DNA from 4 places in the Ruegeria sp. HKCCA0235A genome. Region 1 is predicted to be linked to each of the others. Evidence: riboswitches for the same ligand, from Rfam matches in the RefSeq annotation. Region 1 holds a riboswitch; each other region holds the start of a gene.
The links. A riboswitch is a leader RNA that binds a small molecule or an ion and turns the genes downstream of it on or off. The one in region 1 is predicted to bind cobalamin.
Positions count from the first base shown of each region.

Region 2: it holds a riboswitch for cobalamin, as region 1 does, so the genes downstream of both, GOW56_RS17335 (aromatic ring-hydroxylating dioxygenase subunit alpha) here and GOW56_RS16930 (DUF1636 domain-containing protein) in region 1, are expected to answer to the same signal.
Region 3: it holds a riboswitch for cobalamin, as region 1 does, so the genes downstream of both, GOW56_RS20420 (hypothetical protein) here and GOW56_RS16930 (DUF1636 domain-containing protein) in region 1, are expected to answer to the same signal.
Region 4: it holds a riboswitch for cobalamin, as region 1 does, so the genes downstream of both, GOW56_RS21060 (DUF4198 domain-containing protein) here and GOW56_RS16930 (DUF1636 domain-containing protein) in region 1, are expected to answer to the same signal.

Region 1 covers NZ_WQDQ01000010.1:122,754-124,950, forward strand. Annotated here, with positions in the region: gene GOW56_RS16925 (SLC13 family permease) at 1-449, shown strand, start outside; cobalamin riboswitch at 677-884, shown strand; gene GOW56_RS16930 (DUF1636 domain-containing protein) at 976-1,347, shown strand; gene cobW (cobalamin biosynthesis protein CobW) at 1,349-2,197, shown strand, end outside.
Region 2 covers NZ_WQDQ01000011.1:23,017-25,213, forward strand. Annotated here, with positions in the region: gene GOW56_RS17335 (aromatic ring-hydroxylating dioxygenase subunit alpha) at 1-773, opposite strand, end outside; cobalamin riboswitch at 855-1,059, opposite strand; gene GOW56_RS17345 (hypothetical protein) at 1,586-1,810, shown strand; gene GOW56_RS17350 (DUF3833 family protein) at 1,840-2,197, opposite strand, start outside.
Region 3 covers NZ_WQDQ01000016.1:47,226-49,422, forward strand. Annotated here, with positions in the region: gene rsgA (ribosome small subunit-dependent GTPase A) at 1-41, shown strand, start outside; gene GOW56_RS20415 (hypothetical protein) at 81-1,001, opposite strand; cobalamin riboswitch at 1,072-1,294, shown strand; gene GOW56_RS20420 (hypothetical protein) at 1,385-1,792, shown strand; gene GOW56_RS20425 (dual specificity protein phosphatase family protein) at 1,784-2,197, opposite strand, start outside.
Region 4 covers NZ_WQDQ01000019.1:20,124-22,320, forward strand. Annotated here, with positions in the region: gene GOW56_RS21055 (ROK family transcriptional regulator) at 1-841, shown strand, start outside; cobalamin riboswitch at 964-1,163, shown strand; gene GOW56_RS21060 (DUF4198 domain-containing protein) at 1,294-2,079, shown strand; gene cbiM (cobalt transporter CbiM) at 2,086-2,197, shown strand, end outside.

The DNA.
Region 1 (2,197 bases):
ACGAGGCGTACCGCGCGGTCGGATGGAACACCGTATTCCTGCTCGCTTGCCTTATACCTTTGGGACAAGCCGTGCAGAACACAGGCACGGCCGCGTGGATCGCCCAGCAGATCATGATAATTCTGGACGGCTGGCCGCTCTGGTCGTTGCAAACCGGCATCGCCATTCTGGCGACGGCCTTTTCTTTGGTCATGTCCAATGTGGGGGCCACAGTTCTGCTGGTGCCTCTGGCGGTATCGATTGCGGTGGCGGCGGGTGGAAACCCGGCCGTCTTTGCCCTGACGGTCGCCATATCGACCTCGAACAGCTTCATCATCCCAACCCATCAGGTAAACGCGTTGATCATGGGTCCGGCCGGATACAAGGTGATGGATTTCGTCCGCTCCGGCGGAATAATGACAGCGCTGTTTCTGGTCGTCTCGCTGCTCATGATAAACGTCATCTATTAGCGCAAGAGGGTCCGGGGTGTTCGGTGGTCTTTTCCCATCATCTGGAAAGGTTCAGTCTAGGCACCCGTTCACTATAGTCTACGCCCCTTGCTGAGATACCGTTCGTCGCCCGGCCCATCTCGGGCTGGAGCCCGGCACACCATGCCGCCCATCGACGCCCACAGGTCGCTTTCCATGCCTCTGCATCATTGTTGCGCGCGACTCGCTTGACAAGCAGGCCAGCGGTGCCGCATGTCCCTTTCGTTGGTGTCGGTGAGAGCCGATGAAAAGGGAATGCGTCAACGGTCTTGCCGCCAAACGCAGCCGCCCCCGCGACCGTGAACGGAGAGGATGCCCAATGCCACTGGCCCGAAAGCCGGGAAGGCGGGACATCCGACAGAGGCCCGCCTCTGGCATCCGCAAGCCGGGAGACCTGCCAACAACCGAAGTTGAAACCGGGCGGGGTGTTCCGGTGTCGGGTCCATGACCAATCGTGGCCCGCATGAAACCCCGTCCCCCGCGAAGAGGATTTGGGGGGATGAGAGACATGACCGAGACCGCACCAGTCGAGTTGCTGGTCTGTACCACCTGCCGTCGCGGCCTGCCTGTCGAAGATGATGCGCAACGCCCGGGCGCTTTGTTGCACAAGGCCCTGGAACAGGCAGACCTGCCCGACGGTGTCACCCTGAAAGCCGTTGAATGCCTGTCAAACTGTGATCAAGGCTGTTCGATCGTGTTGCGCGGGCCGGGCCGCTGGACCTTCGTGTATGAAAACCTGAACGAAACAGATCATGTCGACGTCATCGTCGACGGCGCGACCAAGTATCTGGCCACGGAAGATGGTTTGGTGAAATGGCGCGAACGCCCCGAACATTTTCGCAAGAACTGTGCCTCGCGCATTCCCCCGATTGGAGCCTGACATGTCGAACCTCGAAAAACTCCCCGTCACAGTGATCACCGGCTTTCTGGGCTCGGGCAAGACCACTTTGGTGCGTCACCTGATGCAGAACCCACAGGGCAAGCGCCTTGCTGTCGTGGTCAACGAGTTCGGCGATGTAGGCGTCGATGGCGACATCCTGAAATCCTGCGCCATTCCTGATTGCCCGGCGGAAAACATCATGGAACTGGCCAATGGCTGCATCTGCTGCACCGTGGCAGATGATTTCATTCCCACCATCGAGGCCCTGATGGCGTTGGAGCCGCGCCCGGATCATATCCTGATCGAAACCAGCGGTCTGGCCCTGCCGAAACCGCTGCTCAAGGCATTCGACTGGCCTGACATCCGCTCGAAGATCACCGTCGACGGCGTGATCGCCTTGGCCGATGCCGAGGCTGTGGCCGCAGGCCGTTTCGCGCCCAATGTCGAAGCGGTGGACGCCCAGCGCATGGCCGATGACTCGATCGACCACGAAACGCCCCTGTCCGAGGTGTTCGAGGATCAGATCTCGTGCGCCGACATCATCCTGCTGACCAAGCCCGACCTCGCCGGCCCCGAAGGCGTGGCCAAAGCGCGCGAGATCATCGCCGCCGAGGCGCCGCGCCCCCTGCCCGTCGTCGAAGTGGCCGAAGGTGCCGTGGACGTGCGCGTTGTGCTGGGTCTGGAAGCCGCCGCCGAGGATGACATGGACGCCCGCCCCTCGCATCACGACGGCCATCACGATCACGAGCATGACGATTTCGAAAGCATCATCGTCGAGCTGCCCGAGCAGACCGATCCGACCCAACTGGTCGCCAATATCGAACGCCTCGCCAATGAACTGAACATCCTG
Region 2 (2,197 bases), on a different contig from region 1:
AGATAGAACTGCGATGGCATGCCGGCAGCCTGGCACCTGTCGAAATGGGCTTGCATATAGGCTGGGGCTTCACCGCCTTCGATCCCCGTCACGCCCGGATCATCAGGGAAGGTCCGGCACAGCGCAGGGTGGTTGCCGCCGCAGTGATAGCACTCGCGATTGTTTTCCCAGACCAGCTTCCAGTTGCCGTTCTCGATGATCGTGCTTTCGAAGGCGACCTTGGCATTCGCAAGATCATGCGGCTCAAGATACGGGCGCGCGATATTGGCGAACGTGTCAAAATCCGGGGCGACATCCGCCAGACAGATGTAAACCAACCCGGCAAGCTCGCGGCAATGAACCGTCTTCAAACCATGCTGTCTGGGATCAAACTCCGGCCCCATGTCGCGGGCCCACAGCAATGAGCCGTCAAGTTCGTAGGTCCATTGATGATACGGGCAAACCAGCTTCGGCGCGTTGCCTTTTGCCGCCTTGCATATGATCGAGCCGCGATGGCGGCAGGTGTTGTGAAACGCCCGGATCTGGTTGTCGGCGCCGCGCACGATGATCACGCGATAGGCACCCACGTTGTATGTTACATAGTCGCCGGCTTTCACCAGTTCGCAGGCAGGAATGGCAAAGAGCCATTCGCGATAGTGGATGGTTTCCAGGTCGGTCTGAAAGATCTCGGGGTCGGTGTAAAAGGCCCGTTCCAGAGCATAGCCCGGGATTCGACGCGCCAACAGGTTTTGGACATTGTTCACTTCTGGCTCTCCTGCCGCGCCCCGCGGCATTGCTTGGGCAGATGACAGGGAGGAACCGTCCGGAGGCGCGCGAGGACCACGTCCGAAACCCGTGCCCCCACCGCCACCCGCGGTTTGACATATCTGCAAGGTTGGTTTCCGGACTTGAAAGGGGCTTGCACCCGGTTGCGACACCTTCCCGGGAACCTCGTCCCAGTGGTTGATTGTCGAACCTGACCTTCCTTACCGTTGCGGGGGCAGTGCCGGAATTCCACCGGCTTCCCAATTCTCCGCTGTCTGAGAATCAAGCAGCGGCACCTCACGATGGCAGCCTACTTTTTACCCGCTTGGGCGCTGAAATGCTTGCGACATTTCCGGTTTCAAAACAGACATGGAAATTTTCCGGCAGCGTGGACGGCGCCGGGATCACAGTCCTTGGCACAGGGGCGTGGCAGGCCCGCCAGCATGGCGTTTTGCGGTGGCCGATGGCCTTGCGATGGATGCGGCCACGTCTGACATCGGCGCCGCCTAATTGTCCCCCAACCGCGACGGCGAAGGCCCGGCTGCTCGGATCAGAAACGAAACGCTGCACGTCGCCTGAGCATGGCTGGAAAAGAGAGTGTCAGGCCAAATGAAGGAGGTTTGCAGCAAACCCTTTTAGGTGAAGTTGATCCGTTCGGGATAGTGCTGGCTTTCAATGGGGCAGGTGAAAAAGGCCAATATCCGTCATGCGAGAGTTGTCAGTCCATCCTATCAACGGCTGGTAGAAAACCTCGTTTTGTCCATAAAAAATTGTCTTTTTCGGGAAAAACCATTACGTTTTCCGAAAATGGTGGAAAACACCGGAGGCAGTAAGAGAGCAGATGCCAAAACCGAAAACAGGTGTTTTGCGGACAACAGTTCCTTCGCGCCTCATAGGAAAACGGGATGGCCTGTTTTTCCTCTGGGGGCAGATAGAACGCGCGCGCTTGAAGGTCGACGGCGGCGAACGCGCCGAGGGTGCAGCCCCGGACGGGCCAAGGGCGAACACGGCTGGTGAGGTCAAGGGATCGACGACAGCATTGGTGGACGAGTTTATTTTCTACTGACTTTTGTGATGAAACCGGGCCTGGCGGCCCTATTTCTTCTCGAAGAATAGGATGACTTCACCCAGACGGACGCCATAGCGTGAGACATACGCGCGGTTCAGCAGACGGTCGTCATCCAGCAGCCACATCCAGTCGTCGAATTTGACACGCATGGTCCCGTCCTTGATCGGCAGGTCGATCTTGTATTTCCAGTTGAACGTATCCCCGCGTTCAATCCCGCTGGCGGTGCCCAGCACGCCAGGAGCCGTACCGGTCCACGTATCCTCTCCGGTTTTGGTCAATGTCCAAATGCGCTGTTCCGTCGCGCCATCGTCGTACACGAAGTCTTCGACCAGTGTCAGGGTTTCGCCGTCCCATGTCCCGTCGATATCAACTGTGAATCTGCGG
Region 3 (2,197 bases), on a different contig from region 1:
TCCGTGGCGTCATGAAGGAAAAGAAACTTCGCAACCGGTGATTGTTGGACGGGGCCTGGCCCGTTCTGCGCCGCGTCTGATCAAGCGATCAGTCGCGGCCAAACCGCTGCATTGCGCCGGGCAAATGCTCCGATATGACCAACCTCGGACAACCCGAAATCGGCAGGGCTCAGCAGGTGGCGGTTGGCATCGGGGCCGTAAAGATCCGCAAGCCGCCAAACCGCGTCCGGCGGCACCATCTGGTCGTCCTCGAAGGTGAACAAATCCACGGGCGTTCCAGAATCCTTCCACTGCGCCGCAGGTAACTCATGCCCGATTTCAGGCACATAGTTCAAAGGCGCCGTACACCATTTGCGCCACTGCCAATAGACCGATGCCGGCAGATCCGAGCCGAACCCGATCGCCTTTCCGGGAAGGTAGCCAAAGGCTCGGGCCAAAAGCGGGGCATGACCATACCAGAACAATCCTGCCAAACCACGATAGGGCCATGGATGGTCGCTTAGGGTTACCAGCCCCGAACACACACAGATCATCCGGTCAATCAGATCGATATCCGGCTGCACAGGCCCCAACATCGCGCCGATCGAATGGCCGATGGTCCAATGCTGCGAATCGGGAAACCGTCTGCGCATTTCCGCCCGTGCCGCGGGCATGTCGATCAAGGCCCAATCCGCCATCGTCGCACGCGAGTCTTTCAGGCGGCCAGTCAAGGAATGCCCGTAATCGCGATAGTCATAGGTCAGGCAGGCCATACCCTGCTTGGCAGCAAGCCATCGTGCGAAATGACAGTAATAATCGCGCGGCACACCCGTTGCACTGTTCAGCACGACGACGATTTCGGGCGAGGTCAGCGGGCTGTACAACCGGGCAGACAGTGTTTTCTGCCCGGACGGAAAGCGAAACTCTTCGGTCAATACCGTTTGCTCTGTGTCCAACATGATCTCTGGCTTTGCGCTTGGTAAATCCGGTTTCCGAACCTCAACGCCCTCGACACTATGCATGAACCAACATCGTATCCAGCATGACCAAGCGTCCGGCCAAAAGATCGGCTTGACTCGATGCGTGCTCAAACGCTAGCGGTTGTGTGATGGTTTCCGGCCTCCACAAGGGGTCGGGGTGAAAAGGGAACACGGTGCGGTAATGTCTGGTCATGCAGGCAACAACCAAATCCGCGACTGCCCCCGCAACTGTAAGCGGTAAGCGATGCCGAAACACCACTGGCCCCGAAGGCTGGGAAGGTCGGCAAAGCGATGACCCGCAAGTCAGGAGACCTGCCATCGGAAACGAAACCGAAACTCGGGCGGGGTGTCCGGGCAGGTCCTGACGGCATCACGATGTCCCACCTGTCCAAAATATCCTGTCCACCAAGCGCGGAGGGCGCAGGATGATCTGGAAGACAAAAACACATGAATTCAGTGCAACAGTATGTCAGCGGACGGGTAAAACCTGCCCCGCTTTGGCGCGGCTGGCGCGCTCGATATCCGAAGCCATGGCCCAGGCGACCTCGGCCACCAGTGACGATTTCGAGATTGAGGGCAGCAGTGAGCTGTCACATTGCACCGACGGATGTCATGCAATTTTCCGCGCGCGATCAGACAGCATTCGTGTCTTTTGCGGGACGCAGCCCGAAACCGCAATTGAGCCGCTGAACGGCTATGCCGACCTGATCTTCGGAAACACGTTCAGTGCGATGCCATCCGGCGTCGTGAAGACCCCACCCTGCGCGATGATCGAAGTTTCCACGATCCGGCCTCGGAAACCTGCTTGCGCGCCCGTGCAGATTTCAATCTGAATCCAGACTGACCTGTGCCTGGGCACGCCGAGAGGCCCAGGCCAGTTGCGCATCCGTTTCGACGGCGCAAGGGCGCACCGCCCGCAATCGTTGCAGCGCCGTGTCCGTGCGTTCGCCGCATTCGACCATAAGCCGAAGGACAACCATACCTGACCTGCCACATCCCCCGCGGCAGTGTACCAATACGCGACCTCCGCCGGACAGCGCGTGCCGGGCCGCGGCGCTGACGGACGGCCACGCGTCATCAATCGCTTTTGTCGGCGCTCCGAAATCTTCGATCGGCAGGTGAACCCATCGGCTGGCGCGGCTTTGAATATCGCTGCCAAATTCCTGCGCCCCGTCCTGAAGCATTTCGACATCCGTCGTCATCGAAACAACAAGCCCCGGCTGCCAGGCTGCGATCAT
Region 4 (2,197 bases), on a different contig from region 1:
GCGGCAACGCGATCGGCGAACCTATGACTATCCAACGCCGAAAGCCACTTTGGAGTTTTCCACTGAGAGTCTGGGCAAAATGATATCATCCATGTCGCCTGAGGCCAAAGGCAGGATTGCGGGACTTGGGATTGCCATGCCGTTCTACCTATGGGACTGGGCCCAGACCCTTCAGGTTCCTCAGGAAGAAATGGACCCGTGGCGCGTATCAGACCTGAAGGCTGACCTGGCGCGGCGCCTCGATATTCCGGTATTCCTGCAAAATGACGCCACTGCGGCTTGTGGGGCGGAATTGGTATTCGGTCCAGCCGATGGGCCCAGGGATTTCCTGTACTTCTATGTCGGGTTTTTCATTGGCGGCGGTGTGGTCCTCAATGGCGCAATCTTTTCGGGGCGTGGAAACGCGGGCGCAATCGGCCCCTTGCCTGTGCCAGATGATGCCGGTGGTGTCAGACCCCTTATCGACGTGGCCAGCCTGTATGTGCTCGAGCGTGCAATCACCACAGCAGGTGTCACGTCGCATTCCATTTGGGAAACGACCCAGCGTTGGGATGTGCCAAAAGTTCAACTGGAATACTGGTTGAAACAGACGGCGAGCGGGATTGCCTATGCAATTGTCTCATCCTGTAGCCTGATAGATTTCGAATGCGTGAAGATTGACGGCTGGATGCCGCAGGACATCAAGGCGCGTTTGGTTGAAATGGTCGAAGACAAACTGTCTGAGCTAAACCTGACCGGTCTCGAGCGCCCTGCCGTGCTGGCAGGGGCCGTAGGCCCGGAAGCACGCTCACTGGGCGCGGCAAGCCTGCCGTTGTCGGAAAGGTATCTTTCAGAAGCCTAGATGTGAATTCACTCTGTTGCCTTGGATATTTCACAAACTGGTTCACTCTCGCAAACTGCCGAGCTCATTATTTTTCGATGGTCGTAACACATTTTCGTTGACGGAAGGCTGAGTTGTCTGGCAAGCCGCTCGGCATGTCCGGTTCCGGGGCTTACTCTGGAATCAAAAGGGAATGCGGTGCGGGCTCAGGCCCAATTCCGCAACTGCACCCGCAACTGTAAGCGGCGAGCAGGGCTGAAACGCCACTGGGGTTTACCCGGGAAGGCCGGTCCAACGCTTTGACCCGCAAGTCAGGATACCTGCCGGACATGTGCCCTCTAACGGGCACTCCTAATCGGCGACGGGATGTGCGTCGGACCAGGATGCCTGAAAGGGTGATTTGGCGTTGAATGTCCCGTGGTCAAAACGAATTTCGCGCCGGGATTGGCGCGACGGGACAAGGACGACTGTTCATGAAAACGCTGCTCAGCGCAGCCGCTGCCGCGGTGGCTCTTCCTGCCATCGCAAATGCGCATTTCCTTTTGGAATACACCACGGACACCATGATCGAGAAACCGGGCGATGTGCCGGTCAAACTGATTTTCTGGCATCCGTTCGAGAATGGCCATGTCATGGATCTTGAAAAGCCGCAGGAATTCTACGTGATCCACAACGGTGAAAAGACCGATTTGCTGGACACGCTGGAACCTATCCGGTTCACCGGCGGGGAAAACGAGGGCGCGGCGTTCAAGGGCAGTGTCCCGGTCAAACGTTCGGGCGACTATGTGCTGGTGACGGTTCCTCAGCCTTATTATGAGGAATCCGAAGACATTTATATCCAACAGCTCACCAAAGCCTTCCTGAACCGCAACGAATTGCCGACCGACTGGATGAATCCCGTGGGTCTGCCGACCGAGATTATCCCGCTGAACAAGCCGACCAACATCATCGCGGGTTCGACTTTCACGGGCCGTGTGCTGGCTGATGGTCAGCCGGTTGCGGGGGCCGAGATCGAGATCGAGTACATGGCCGCCGAACCCGACATGGAAAGTTCGGCCGTTTCTGCACCGAAAGCGTCTCCTATGCCGGGTGGTGCGGTGGTCGCAATATCTGACGACAACGGGTACTTTTCGTTCGGCGTTCCGAAAGCCGGTTACTGGGGTTTCGCCGCCCTTGGTTCCGGTCCGGCAACCGAACATGAGGGCAAAGAACTCAGCCAGGATGCGGTCATCTGGATTCGTGCCTGGGATCTGGAGTAACCCCAAATGCACATCGTCGACGGAGCCCTTTCCAACCCGGTTGTAATTGGCGGCGCCATAGCCGCCGCGGGCGGGATCGCCATGGGTCTCAGGTCTCTGGATCTTGATCGCATCCCCA